DNA from 2 places in the Nocardioides sp. BGA-UO-ETr-FS32 genome. Region 1 is predicted to be linked to the other one. Evidence: riboswitches for the same ligand, from Rfam matches in the RefSeq annotation. Region 1 holds a riboswitch; the other holds the start of a gene.
The links. Region 1 has a riboswitch for thiamine pyrophosphate ahead of AC57BS_RS20580 (thiamine ABC transporter substrate-binding protein). Riboswitches for the same ligand answer to the same signal wherever they lie in the genome.
Positions count from the first base shown of each region.

Region 1 (6,851 bases):
ACACCTCGTCGATCGCCCCCTGCTGCACCACACGGCCGCCGCGCATCACCGCCAGCCGGTCGGCCAGAGCGAACGCCTCGTCGTGGTCGTGCGTCACCAGCAGGGCCGTCGTCCCCGCGGCGTGCAGGATCTCGCGCAGGTCGCCGGCCAGGCGCTCGCGAAGGGTCGCGTCGAGCGCCGAGAGCGGCTCGTCGAGCAGGATCAGCCGCGGCTCGACCGCGAGGGCGCGGGCCAGCGCGACCCGCTGCCGCTCGCCTCCGGAGAGCGTGCCGGGGAGCCGGTCGTCGTAGCCGGCGAGCCCGACCAGGTCGAGCAGCTCGCGCACCCGCGCCGCGACCCGCGCGGACGGCGTACGCCGCAACCGCAGGGCGTACGCCACGTTGCGGGCGACGGTGAGGTGCGCGAAGAGCTGGCCGTCCTGGAACATCAGCGCGAAGCCGCGCTTGTGGGTCGGCACGCCCGCGAGGTCGGCGCCGGCCCACGAGATCGAGCCCGACGTGAGCGGCTCGAGCCCGGCGACAGCGCGCAGCAGGGTGGACTTGCCGCAGCCGGAGGGGCCGAGGACGGCGAGCACCTGCCCGGGGTCGAGGGCGAGGGACACCTCGTCGACGGCGACGGTGTCGCCGTAGCGGACGGTGACGTCCTGGAGCCTCAACACCATCAGAACGCTCCCACACCGGGGACGCGGAGCCGTTCGACGGCCAGCATCACCACGGCGGTGGCGACCGCGAGGACGACGGACGCGGCCAGGGCCATGCCGTAGTTCATCTCGCCCGGGTGGCCGATCAGCCGGAAGATCACGACCGGCAGCGTCAGGCTCTCGTCGCGGGCGAGGAAGGACGTCGCCCCGAACTCCCCGAGCGAGGCGGCGAACGCGAAGCCGCTGGCGGCGAGCATCGGCTTCCACACGACCGGCAGGTCTACGGTGAGCAGGGTGCGCCAGGCGGACGCGCCGAGCGAGGCAGCGGCCTGCCGCTGGCGGTCGTCGATGCCGCCGAGGACCGGGGCGAGCGTGCGCACCACGAGCGGCAGCGCGACCAGGGCCTGCGCCATCGGCACCAGCAGCGGCGAGTCGCGCAGGTCGAGCGGCGGCCGGTCGAGGGTGATGAGGAAGCCGAAGCCGAGGGTCACCGCGCTGACGCCGAGCGGCAGCATGAAGAAGCCGTCGAGGGTGGAGCGGACCCGCCGCTCGGCGACCGAGTGCGAGCGCCGCGTGACGATCACCGACACCATCACGCCGACCAGCAGCGCCATCCAGGTCGCGTCGACGGCGGTCCGCAGGCTGGTCGCCAGCGCGGCGGTGACCGGCACCAGCAGCGCCTGGTTGTCGCCGACGGTCGTGAGCGCGCGGTAGTTGTCGAGGCCCCAGCCGTCCCCCACCGCGAGCGAGCCGAGCACCAGCGTGAGGATCGGCAGGAGCATCGCCCCGAGCACCAGCAGCGTGGCGACGACGACGGGCGCGTCGGAGCGGCGTACGGCCCGCGCGGGCGACACGGTGCGCTGGGCCGTCGGGTCGGGCGTCGCGCGCAGCCGCGCGGCGAGGGCGAGCAGGCCGACGACCACCACGATCTGCAGCACCGACAGCGCCGCCGCCGCCTGCAGGTCGAAGATCGTCGTGGTCAGCAGGTAGATCTCGGTCTCGACCGTCGCGTAGCGGACGCCGCCGAGGGTGAGCACGATGCCGAACGCCGTCGCGCAGAAGAGGAAGACGATGCTGGCGGCGCCGACGATCGCCGGGCGCAGCGCCGGCAGGGTGACCGTGCGGAGCACCTGCCACGGGGACGCGCCGAGCGCGGCGGCCGCCTGCCCGGGGCGGGGGTCGAGCGACTCCCACGCCGCCCCGACGGTCCGCACCACGACGGCGACGTTGAAGAACACCAGTCCGGCCACGATCGCGACCGGCGTCCCGTCGAGGCCGAGGAATCCGAGCGGGCCGCCCTCGCCCAGCAGCTGCCGGAACGCGACGCCCACGACGACGGTCGGCAGCACGAACGGCACGAGCAGCGCCGCCCGCACCGCCGCGCGGCCCGGCAGCGCGAGCCGGTGGAGGGCGTACGCCGCGGGCAGGCCGAGCACGACGGCGAGCAGCGTCGCGGTGCCGGAGGTCCACACGGTGAACCACGCGACCCGGCGCACGCGCGACCGGGCGAGGACGTCGAGCACCGCCCCGGGCGCGAACCGGCCGTCGACGACGAACCCCTCGGCGACCATGCCGGTCACCGGCAGGACGAACAGCACGCCGAGCACCAGCACCGGCCCGGCGGCCAGCGCGAGGAGGGCGAGGACCCGCCTCACCTGGAGATGACGTCGGTCCACTCGGTCAGCCACTGCTCGCGGTTGGCGGCGATCTCGTCGGGGGAGACCTCGAAGGGGTCGGTGGGCTGGGGGGCGAACTCGGCCCAGTCGTCGGGGACGGTCGCGCCCGGCATGACCGGGAAGACGTACATCGACTCCGGGAGCGCGCTCTGCACCTCGTCGGTCAGCATCCAGTCGACGAGCGCCGCGGCGCCCTCGGGGTTGTCGGCACCCGCGAGCACCCCGGCGTACTCGACCTGGCGGAAGCAGGTGTCGAGCAGTGCCGCGGTGGTGGTGCGGCCGTCGGCGACGGTGAAGGCCGGGGAGGAGTCGTAGGAGACCACGATCGGGCGGGTGCCCTGCTCGGACCCGGCGGTGAAGTCACCGTAGTAGGCGTCCTCCCACCCGTCGACGACCTTGGCGCCGTTGGCCAGCAGGTCGGTCCAGTAGTCCTGCCAGTCGTCGCCGTAGGCCGCGACGGTGGCGAGGAAGAAGGCCATGCCGGGGCTGCTCGTCGAGGCGCCGGGGGTCACCATCAGGTCGGCGTACGCCGGGTCGGTGAGGTCGTCGAGGGTCTCCGGCGGTGCGAGGCCCTCGGCGTCGAACCAGTCGGTGTCGACGTTGACGCAGACGCTCGCGGAGTCGATCGGCACGAGCTTGTCGCCGCCCTCGGCGAGGACGTACTCCTCCGGCGGGGTCGCCGTGGTGGTCACCTCCGCGAACGCGCCCTCGCCCAGAGGCCGCGAGGCGAAGGTGTTGTCGATCCCGAAGGCCGCGTCGGCGATCGGGTTGTCGGCGGTGAGGCTGAGCTTGGTGGCCAGCGTGCCGGCGTCGCCGGCGGCGCGGACCTCGAGCGTGTAGCCGGACTCCTCCTCGAACGCCCGCACCAGCTTCTTGGGCAGCGTGAACGACTCGTGGGTGGCGAGGACGACGGTGCCACCGGGCTCGCCGGTGTCCCCCGGCTCTGCCGACGAGGTCGACGGCTCGGTCGCGGTCGGACCGTCGCCCCCACCTGCGAGGCTGCAGCTGCCCAGCAGCAGGGTCGCCGCGGTGGCGGCCCCCGCGGTCAGGGCAGCGCGGACGCGTACGTGCTTCATCTGGACTCCCTTGCGCCGGTGCTAACCGGATCAGGTTCGGAGGGTCTGCGGCTGGTCCGCACTCTCAGCACGCCTGCGCGTGCTCCCCTGTCTTCTGTCCCTCAGCCTAGCGCCGTCCCCGCGGGCCCCTACGCTGCGTCCATGCCGAGCCGCCGCCACGACCTCCTGGCCACGCTTGTCCCGCGGCTGCGCCGCGCGCAGGAGATCGGGAGCGAGCCGGAGGAGCGGGCCCGGGTCGAGGCGTGGCACCGCACCCTCGACCGGTCGCTGCCGACGCGCGCCGTGCCGGACTTCGCGAAGCGGTGGGAGCACGCGGTGACCGACCTCGGCTTCCCGTGCCACGTCCTGACGCCGCGGGACCGGCCGGCGACGCGGACGCTCTACTACGTGCACGGCGGCGGCTACATGGCGCCGATCGACGCCTTCCACGTGCGCTACGCGACCCGGCTGGCGTCCGCGATCGGCGCCCGGGTCGTGCTGCCCGACTACCCCCTCGCCCCCGAGCACACCTGGCGCGACTCCCACGACGCGCTCGTCGACGACCTGGCCCGCTGGACCACCGAACCGGGCGGCGTGGTGCTGGCCGGCGACTCGGCCGGCGGTGGCCTCGCGCTCGCCCTGGCGCTCTCCGTGCGAGACCGCGGGCTGGTGCCCGCGACCCACCTGGTGCTCCACGCGCCGTGGGTCGACCTGACCACCTCGACGGCAGAGGAGACGAGGGCCGCCGACGCGATCGACCCGTGGCTGTTCATCGGCAAGGTCGAGGCGTACGCAGGGTGGTGGGCCGGCTCGCCCGACGACCTGGGCCGTCCCGAGGTCTCCCCCGCCCTCGCCGACCTCGCCGGCCTGCCGCGCACCCTCATGCTCTACGGCACCCGCGACCTGCTGGCTCCGGGGTGCCGCCTGCTCGCGCGGCGCGCGGCCGAGGCTGGCTGGGACCTCACGTGGGTCGAGGAGGCCGACCTCATCCACGTCTACGGGCTGCTGCCGATCGCCCCCGAGGCACGGCGGGCGTTCGACCAGGTCGTGGAGTTCGTCCGGTGAGGGTGCTCGTCGCCGGCGTCGACGACCTGCCGGCGCGCACGGCGTACGGCGTGTGGCGGCTGCGGCAGCAGGTGTTCGTCGTGGAGCAGGACTGCCCCTATCCCGACCTCGACGGCCGCGACCTCGAGGAGACCACCCGCCACGTCGTGCTGCTCGACGACGACGGCTCGGTGCTGGGCACCCTCCGCGTGCTCGACGACGGCGACGCCGCACGGATCGGCCGGGTCGTGGTCGCGCCGGCCGCCCGGGGACGCAGGCTCGCGGCGCTGATGATGGACGAGGCGATGGCGCTGTGCGGCAGCCGCGAGGTGCGCCTCGACGCCCAAACCGAGCTGACGGGGTTCTACGAGGCGTACGGCTTCGCGGTGACCGGGCCCGAGTTCGACGAGGACGGCATCATGCACGTGCCGATGCGTCGGCCGGCAGAGATCCTCTAGGCCTTGCGCTGGGGCCGGGACGAGCGAGACTGGAGTGACACGGCTTCCGAAGGAGATGACCGCCGTGATCACCCTCGCCCACGATCTAGAGAGCATCCACCACGACCTCGCACACCGCCTGGCCCTGGCCGCCGACGCACGACCCGACGTGCGCCACCCCCGCGACCACTACACCGCCATCGACACGTTCCTGGCAGCGGCCAGCCGGCACAACGCCGCCATGGTCGACGCGATCGCGCCACTCGTTCGCCACCTCCCCGGTGGTCACGACCTCGCCCACGAGTTCCTGGCCGCCAGCCGCTCCTACGAGGAGTCCCTGGCCCAGGTGAAGGCCAAGCTGTACGGCTCCACGTTCGCGGTCGGACGGCCGTGGCCGCCCATCTGGCAGGACGTGCGTCACGAGTTCGCGTTGGTGTGCGACCTGGAGCGACGGCTTGCCGCAGCCCTGCTCGACGCGGAGCCGGACGACCCCCGGGACCTGGGCATGGTGCTCCACCACGCCGAGCTGGCCTCCCCCACGCGGCCGCACCCGTGGATCCCGCACCGGGGGGAGGTCGGCCGGATCGCCCGCGCGGTGGCCCGTCGGGTCGACAGCTTCTGGGACGCCGCCGAGGGACGCATGGTCCCTGAGCCGGTGCGCCACCACGACCGCGAGCACCAGGGTCCGCTGACGCAGTACCTCCTGGCCGACCCGCACCTGGAGGAGGAGTGACCGCTCGAACGTCGCAGCAATAGCCAGCACCAGACCGTGCCGGTCGTCATGATGGGTCGGTGCCCCTCAACGTCGAGCTCGCGGAGATCCGGGACTTCCTCGTGGCCCACGCACCGTTCGACTCCCTCCCGGCCGCGGTCCTCGAGTCGATCCCGCCGCGGCTGAGCATCGGCTACCACCGCCGCGGGACCGTGGTGCTGGCCGAGGGCACCACCCCGGTGGAGCTGCTGGTGGTGAGGTCGGGGGCCGTCGAGCTGCGCGCCCGCGACGGCGAGCTGGTCGAGCGGGGCGCCGCCGGCACCTGCATCGGCGGCGCCGCGCTGGCGACCGGGTCGCCGCAGCCGGTCACCGTCCACGCGATCGAGGACACCCTGGTCCTGGCCTGCCCGGCCGACCTGTTCGACCAGCTCCGCGGGCAGCACGCCGACTTCGCGTCCTTCTTCGAGCACCGCGCCGGACGGCTGCGCGAAGCCGTCGCCCGGCAACGACGGGAGGTGACCGGCCCGGAGCGGTCGATGCTGTCCAGCACGGTGCGCGACCTGGTGAGCCGGGCGCCGGTCAGCATCCGTGCCGACGCCTCCGTCCTGGAGGCTGCCCGGTTGATGTCGGCCGAGCGGATCTCCTCGGTGCTGGTCACCGACGGCGAGGCCCTCGTCGGCATCCTGACGGACCGCGACCTGCGCACCCGGGTCCTGGCCGCCGCCGTGGACCCGGCTGGTCCCGTGTCCGCGGTGATGACGCCGGACCCGGCGACCACCCGCCCCGACTCCCCTGCCCTCGAGGCGCTGCTCGAGCTGGTGCGCCGCAACATCCACCACCTTCCCGTGGTCGACGACGGACGACCTGCCGGCATGGTCACGGCCACCGACCTGCTCCGGCTCCAGCAGGCCAACCCGGTGTTCCTCGTCGGCGACATCGCCAAGGCCCCTGACGTCGCTACGATCGCGGAGCTGGCGACCCGTCTGCAGCGAGTGGTCGCCGGGCTCGTCCGGCAGGGCACGTCGGCCCACGACGCCGGTCGCGTCGTCACCACCGTCGGGGACGCGATCGAGCAGCAGGTCATCGCGCTCGCCGAGGCCGAGCTCGGCGCGCCACCGGTGCCGTACGCCTGGCTGACCCTGGGCTCCCGGGCCCGCTTCGAGCAGGCCCTCGCCCCCGACCAGGACCATGCCCTGCTGCTGCACGACGACTACCGGCCCGACGAGCACGGGCCCTGGTTCGGCGAGCTCGCCGAGCTCGTCACGGGCGGCCTGGAGGCCGTCGGCT
Region 1 covers NZ_JCAQOX010000017.1:74,712-81,562, forward strand. Annotated here, with positions in the region: gene AC57BS_RS20570 (ABC transporter ATP-binding protein) at 1-661, opposite strand, end outside; gene AC57BS_RS20575 (ABC transporter permease) at 661-2,295, opposite strand; gene AC57BS_RS20580 (thiamine ABC transporter substrate-binding protein) at 2,292-3,392, opposite strand; TPP riboswitch at 3,382-3,491, opposite strand; gene AC57BS_RS20585 (alpha/beta hydrolase) at 3,534-4,436, shown strand; gene AC57BS_RS20590 (GNAT family N-acetyltransferase) at 4,433-4,873, shown strand; gene AC57BS_RS20595 (hypothetical protein) at 4,938-5,585, shown strand; gene AC57BS_RS20600 (putative nucleotidyltransferase substrate binding domain-containing protein) at 5,645-6,851, shown strand, end outside.

Region 2 (6,851 bases), 140 kb from region 1:
GGTCAGCACGGGAGGTCCCGCAGCAGGTCGGCGACGACGGCGGCCGGGTCGGCGGCCCGCATCACCGCTCCCATCACCGCGACTCCGTGGGCGCCGGCCGCGACGGCGGATGCCGCGTTGGCGGCGTCGACCCCGGCCAGGGCGAGCACCGGCAGCGGGTGCCCTGCGAAGGCTGATGCCGGGAGCGCGGGGCCGTGCCCCGGCTTGCTGGCGCTGGCGGCGTACGGCGACAGGGTCACCCAGGACGCGCCCTGCTCGGCCGCCCCGGTGACGTCGGCGCGGGAGTGGCACGACCTGCCCCAGCAGCCCTCGGCGGGGGCGGGCTGGTGGGCCGCGACGTGCAGGCCGTCGGCGGAGTCGTCGGGGATCCGCGAGGAGATCACGGTGAGCCCGTCGATCGCCGCGAGGTCGGCGACAAGGGCCTGCCGCTGACCGGGCTCGAGGTCGTGCTCGCGCACCACCACCGCCGCCAGACCGGCGTCGACGCACTCCCGCACCGTGCGGACGAGGCCGCGGCCGAGCCTCAGCTGCGACCGGTCGGTCAGCAGGACCAGCCGGGGGATCACGCGATCCTCCCCGCGAGCGGGCTGGCCGAGCGCGCGGTCGTACGGCGCGGGACCCGGCCCGCTCCCCGAGCGGCAGCCCCGGCCTCGACGGCCAGGCGGAGCGCTCGGGCCATCGCGACCGGGTCCGCCGCGCGCGTCACCGCCGTGGCGGCGAGGACCGCGTCGCAGCCGAGCTCCATCGCCAGCGCCGCATCGGAGGCGGTGCCGATCCCCGCGTCGAGGACGACCGGTACGTCGACGGCTGCCACGACGGCCTCGATGGCGTACGGGTCGAGGATGCCCAGCCCGGAGCCGATCGGGGACCCCAGCGGCATCACCGCCGCGCAGCCGACGTCGGCGAGGCGGCGGGCGAGCACCGGGTCGGCGGTGGCGTAGGGCAGCACCGTGAAGCCCCGTGCCACGAGCTCGGCGGCGGCCTCGACCAGCTCGACGGCGTCGGGCAGCAGGCTGGTCTCGTCGCCGATCACCTCGAGCTTCACCCAGTCGGTGCCCAGCGCCTCCCGGGCCAGCTCGGCGGTCGTCACGGCCTCACGCGCCGACAGGCAGCCGGCCGTGTTGGGCAGGACCGGGATCCCGGCCTCGACCAGCTGCGCCAGCAGACCGCCGGGCGCGGAGCTCGACGTACGCCGCACGCTGACCGTCACCAGACCGGGCCGCGCCGCATCCAGGACCGGCGCGACGAGGTCGGGGCGCGGGAGCCCGCCCGTGCCGAGGAAGAGCCGGGACGACAGGGTCCGGCCGGCGATCACCAGACCGGTCATCGGAGAGGTCATCCGCCGGCCACCGCCGTCACCACGTCGACGACGTCGCCGTCGACCAGCAGCCGGGTGCCGTGCTCGGCGCGGGGCACGACCTCGTGGTTGACCGCGACGGCGTGGCCGTCGGGGATAGGCCCGACGAGCTCGAGCAGGGTGGTGACGTCGGCGACGTGGGCGGCGCCGTTGAGGGTCAGGTGCACTGCGGTCCTCCAGGGTCGAGCCGTCGGGGGTCGACGGCGGGATCGGGGTCGGCCCCGTCGACCGCGTCGGCGAGGAGCCGTGCGGTGAGGGGAGCGAGGAGCACTCCGTGGCGGAAGTGGCCGGCAGCCAGGAAGGTCCCGGGGTCGCCGGTGGGCCCGACCAGCGGCAGGTGGTCCGGGGTCGCCGGCCGGTCGCGGGCCTCGCAGGCCAGCAGCTCCGCCCGGTCGAGCGACGGCAGCAGGACGCGCGCCGCCCGCAGCAGCCGCACCACGCCGCCGGCCGTCGGCACGGGGTCGGTGTCGTGCTCCTCGACGGTCGCGCCGACGACCACCTCGCCGCCGGACCGTGGCACCACGTAGACCGGCTCGCCGCCCACCCAGCCACGCACGACGTGACGCGGCGGGTCGTCGGTCCGGAGCCGGACGACCTCCCCGCGTACGCCTCGCACGAGCGTCGTCCACGGCGCCGGGAGGCGGGAGCCGGTGGCGACGACGAGGGCGTCCGCGTCGCCGAGCGGGGAGCGGGCGTGGACCCGCTCGCCGAGACGCCGGAGCAGCGCGGTGACCACGGCCCGCGGATCGACGGCACGGTCGCGGAGCGCGAGGCCACCGGCGACCCGACCCAGCGCCGGCTCGAGCCGGCGGACCTGCGCGGACGTGAGCACGTCGACGTCGACGCCCAGGGTTGCCAGCACCTCGGCCTGCCGCTCGACGTCGTGCCGGTCCGCCGCGTGGTGGCCCACCAGCAGGGTCCCGCGGTCGTGCAGCGGCACGCCCAGCCGCGCGGCGTACGCCGGCCACAGGCGCGCGCTCGCGACACCCAGCCGGTGGACGTCCGGCTCGCCGTACCAGGCCTCCCCGCCCGGCGACAGCATCCCGGCCGCGACGGCCGACGCACCGCTGCCGGGTGCCGGGTCGACGACCGTGACGTCGTGGCCGCGGGCCACGAGCTCCTCGGCACAGGCGAGCCCGACGATGCCGGCACCGAGGACGTGCACGCGCATCAGCCGAGCTCCCGCACCAGCTCCTTCGCTGCCCGGAGCGGATCGGGTTCGCGCCAGATGGCGCCCAGCGCCGCGACGCCGTAGGCCCCTGCGTCGAGGACCTCCGCCACCCGGCCGGCGGAGATCCCGCCGATGGCCACCAGCGGCAGCACGCCGCCGGCGGCGGTGACCGCGGCAGGTCCCAGGGGGTCCGGCAGGCCCGCCTTGCTCGAGGTCGCGAACACCGGACCGAAGCCGGCGTACGCCGCCCCGGCCGCCGCGGCACGCTCGACGTCCGCCCGGTCGCGGCAGGTCGCGCCGACGACCAGGTGCGGTGCCGCCCGCGTCGCGAGCTCGACGGGCAGGTCCTCGGTGCCGAGGTGCACGCCGTCGGCGCCGGTCGCGAGCGCCACGTCGAGCCGGTCGTCGACCACGACCATCGCGCCGGCGGGGCGTACGGCCGCCTGCACGACGCGGGTCAGCTCGACGAGCTCGCGCGTGGTGACGTCCTTGTCGCGGACCTGGAAGCCCTCGACCCCGACCTCGGCGAGCTCGGACAGCAGGGACAGGTCGTCGGTCGAGGAGACCAGGCAGAACATGCGTGGCAGAGCCATGGGGAACTCACTTCCTTCGCCGGCATGACCCGGATCAGGTACGACGGTCGGAGCGGTTCCAGCTCCCTCTCAGCCCGCTTCCGCGGACTCCCGTGTGGACGGCGGTGACGCTAGCAGAGGTCGTCGGTGTGCACAGTCCTCGTTCGCGCGTATGGTGTGTGCACACTGACCGTGCATTGAGTGAGAACAGGCCAGAGGGTGCAGACGTGACAGAGAACCAGGCATCGACCGCCGAGTGGATCGCGATCGGGGACCGCATCCGTACGGCACGTGAGGCAGCTGGGATCAGCGTCCGCGAGCTCGCGCGTCGCGTGGAGGTGTCCGCCAGCCACGTCTCCCAGGTCGAGAGGGGCCTGGCGTCGTTCAGCGTCCGGGCCCTCTACAACGTGGTCAGCGAGCTCGAGATCTCCATGGACAGCCTGTTCGACGACGTGTCACCCGTTGCCGAGGTGCCGTCGGCGTCGGACCCGTCCGCGGCCGGGACGAGCCCCGGCACGGGCAGGCACGGCACGTTCGACCCCCTGGTGTCGGGCGGGATCGTCCTGCGAGCACCCGAGCGTCCGACCCTCCCGCTGGCCGGAGGGACGCGGTGGGAGCGGCTCACGCCGCGACCGGAGAACGGTGCCGAGTTCATCGAGGTGGTCTATCCGCCCGCTCCGGAGGGCGGCGGCCGCACGATCGACTTCATCCAGCACTCCAGTCGCGAGTACGGCCTCGTCGTGTCGGGCAGCCTCACCGTCCAGGTGGGCTTCGAGACCACGGTGCTGCACGCGGGCGACTCGATCGCCTTCGACTCCGTCGTCCCGCACCGGTTCTGGAACAGCACGCCCGAGGAGGTCCGCGCGGTGTGGTTCATCCTCGACTCACCCCGGTCGGGCGCCGAGTCCGCCGAGGACGGCCACCTCTCGCTCGACGGCGGCCGGCGCGGTCATTGATCTCTGTTCTGTCAGAGAGAACGTTTGATCAGAAGTGTTCTCTTTAGGGGTTCCCTAGCGTGCACTCCTAGTGTACGTTCTTCGTTTGTGACGTCTACCACATGACAGTGGTCACTCAACGTTCCAAACGGAAGGAGCACGGCGTGAGCGACGACCAGTCCTCAACGGTCGGGCCCGTGGTGATCGAGGCCGACTCGATCGTCAAGCGGTTCGGCGGCGCGGTCGCACTCGACGGCGTGAGCGTCTCGGTGCGCGCGGGAGAGATCTACGCGCTCGTCGGTGAGAACGGCGCCGGCAAGTCGACCCTGATGCGCATCCTCGCCGGGATCCTGGAGCCCACCGAGGGCACCGTCCTGGTCGACGGACAGCCCCTCGAGGGCGGCACCCGCGCCGCGCTCGACGCCGGGATCGCCCTGGTCCACCAGGAGCTCAGCCTCGTGCCGGAGATGACCGTCGCGGAGAACATCATGCTCGGCGCGTTCCCGACCCGTGGCGGCGCGATCAGCCGCAAGGAGATGCAGCGCTACGCCGGGGCGGCGCTCGAGGAGATCGGTGTCTCGATCGACCTCGACGAGCCGGTCTCGCGGCTCTCGGTGTCCCTGCGCCAGTTCATCGAGATCGCCCGCGCCGTGGCCCGCAAGCCGCGAGTGCTCATCCTGGACGAGCCCACCGCCACGCTGACCCCCGCCGAGACCGACTACCTGCTCGAGATGCTGCAGCGGCTGGCCCGAGGTGGCCTGGCGATCGTCTACATCTCGCACCGGCTGCCCGAGATCTTCGCCATCTGCGAGCGCGTCACCGTGCTCCGCGACGGCCGGCACATCGACACGGCGGACATCGCGGACACCACCCCCGACGGCCTCGTCGACAAGATGGTGGGCCGCGAGCTCAAGCAGGACCTCGGCGTGGTCCGGGAGAGCAACCCCGGCGCCGTCGTCCTGTCCGCCCGAGGCATCACCGCACCGAAGGTGCGCGGCATCGACCTCGACGTACGCGCCGGGGAGATCGTCGGCCTCGGCGGGCTCGTCGGCGCCGGGCGCAGCGAGCTCGTCCGCGCGATGCTGGGGGTCGACCTGCGGACGGGCGGGGACGTCACGGTCCTCGTCGACGGCCGCGTGCGTCGCGTCGGCAGCTACCAGTCGGCGGTCCGCCACGGCATCGCGTTCGTCCCCGAGGAGCGACGCCAGGACGGCCTGGCGCTGAGCATGTCGGTCAGCGACAACATCGCCCTTCCCAACCGCCGCGCGATCTCCCGGGCCGGCGTGACCAGCCCGGCCAGGCAGCAGGCCTTCGCCAGCGCGCTCGCGGACACCGTCGGGCTGCGCCCGCCGAACGTCAAGCGCGACGCGGGCGACTACAGCGGTGGCAACCAGCAGAAGGTCGTCATCGCCAAGTGGCTGGGCCTCCGCCCGCGCGTGATCGTGCTCGACGAGCCGACCCGCGGTGTGGACGTCGGCGCCAAGGCGGAGATCCACCGCCTCGTGCGCGAGCTCGCGGACGAGGGCACCGCCGTCCTGGTCATCAGCTCCGACCTTCCCGAGCTCCTGGATCTCTCGGACGTCATCCACGTGGTCCGCGACGGCCAGATCGCGGGCACCCTCGCCCGCGACGAGGCCGACGAGCGGAGCGTCATGTCCCTCGCCGCAGGAGAAAGCATGGTCACCTCGTCATGAACCAGCTCACCGAGTCCCCCCCGGTGGCTGCGCCGACGGCCGCCGCCCAGGCCGAACCCGACGGCCCTTCCACTGCTGCCAAGGCACTGCTGTGGGCGGCGGAGCGAGGGATCGTGGTCTTCACGGCCGTCCTCATCCTCGCCTCCCTCCTGTTCGTCGACGGCTTCGCGTCGGCGGTGAACATCGCGGACGTCTTCCACCGGGCCGCACCCATCGGGATCGTCGCCGTGGGCATGACCTTCGTCGTCATCAGCGGCAACTACCTGGACCTGTCCGTGGTGGCGCAGGTCGCCACGGGTGCAGTCATCCTCATCGGCGTCAGCAACTCCCACAGCATCCCGCTCGCGATCCTCCTCGCGCTGGCCGTCTCGGTCGTCTACGGGCTGGTCAACGGGGTCGCCGTCGGCTACTTCAAGGCCAACGCCGTCATCGTCACCCTCTCGACCACCTACATAGGCCTCGGCCTGTTGCGCTGGCTGTCGGGCGGCAGCATCTACTTCGGCCCCCGAGGCGGCACGATCGCCACGTTCGGCGACATCAAGGTCGGCGCCGTCCCCATCTCCGCGATCGTGCTGGTGGTGGTGGCGCTCGTCCTGGGCTTCCTGCTGAGCCGCACGAACTTCGGCTTCGTGGTGCGCGCCTTCGGCAGCAACAAGGAGGCCACCCGGCTGAGCGGGGTCAACACCCCGGTCGTCGTGGTCGGCGCCTTCCTCATCACCGCCTTCGCCGCCACCGTCGCCGGGTTCGTGCTCGCCGCCTACTCCAACACCGCCGTCAGCTCCATGTCCGACGGGTACGACTTCCGTGCCCTCGCGGCCATCATCATCGGCGGCACCAGCGTCTTCGGCGGCAAGGGAAGCGTCCTGCGCACGGTCCTGGGCGTCATCTTCGTCAGCGTCCTGACCAACGTCCTCGTCCTCTCCGGCGTCGGCTTCGGGTGGCAGCAGGTCGCCATCGGCTCCCTCATCGTCCTCGCCGTGTCCGTCGACGCCCTCGCCAGGAAGGTGAGCAAGAAATGAGCACCACCCACGGCATCAGCTTCGGCGACGCCCCCGTCACCACCCGCGCCGACCGGCTACGCCGCACGCTCGGTCGCCGCACCGAGGGTCGCGCTGTGGCGCT
Region 2 covers NZ_JCAQOX010000017.1:214,919-221,769, reverse strand. Annotated here, with positions in the region: gene thiD (bifunctional hydroxymethylpyrimidine kinase/phosphomethylpyrimidine kinase) at 1-9, opposite strand, end outside; gene AC57BS_RS21265 (thiamine phosphate synthase) at 3-566, opposite strand; gene AC57BS_RS21260 (thiazole synthase) at 563-1,327, opposite strand; gene thiS (sulfur carrier protein ThiS) at 1,336-1,524, opposite strand; gene AC57BS_RS21250 (FAD-dependent oxidoreductase) at 1,515-2,528, opposite strand; gene AC57BS_RS21245 (thiamine phosphate synthase) at 2,528-3,121, opposite strand; TPP riboswitch at 3,116-3,225, opposite strand; gene AC57BS_RS21240 (helix-turn-helix domain-containing protein) at 3,328-4,056, shown strand; gene AC57BS_RS21235 (sugar ABC transporter ATP-binding protein) at 4,200-5,729, shown strand; gene AC57BS_RS21230 (ABC transporter permease) at 5,726-6,748, shown strand; gene AC57BS_RS21225 (ABC transporter permease) at 6,745-6,851, shown strand, end outside.
Region 2: another riboswitch for thiamine pyrophosphate. It lies ahead of AC57BS_RS21245 (thiamine phosphate synthase); the one in region 1 lies ahead of AC57BS_RS20580 (thiamine ABC transporter substrate-binding protein).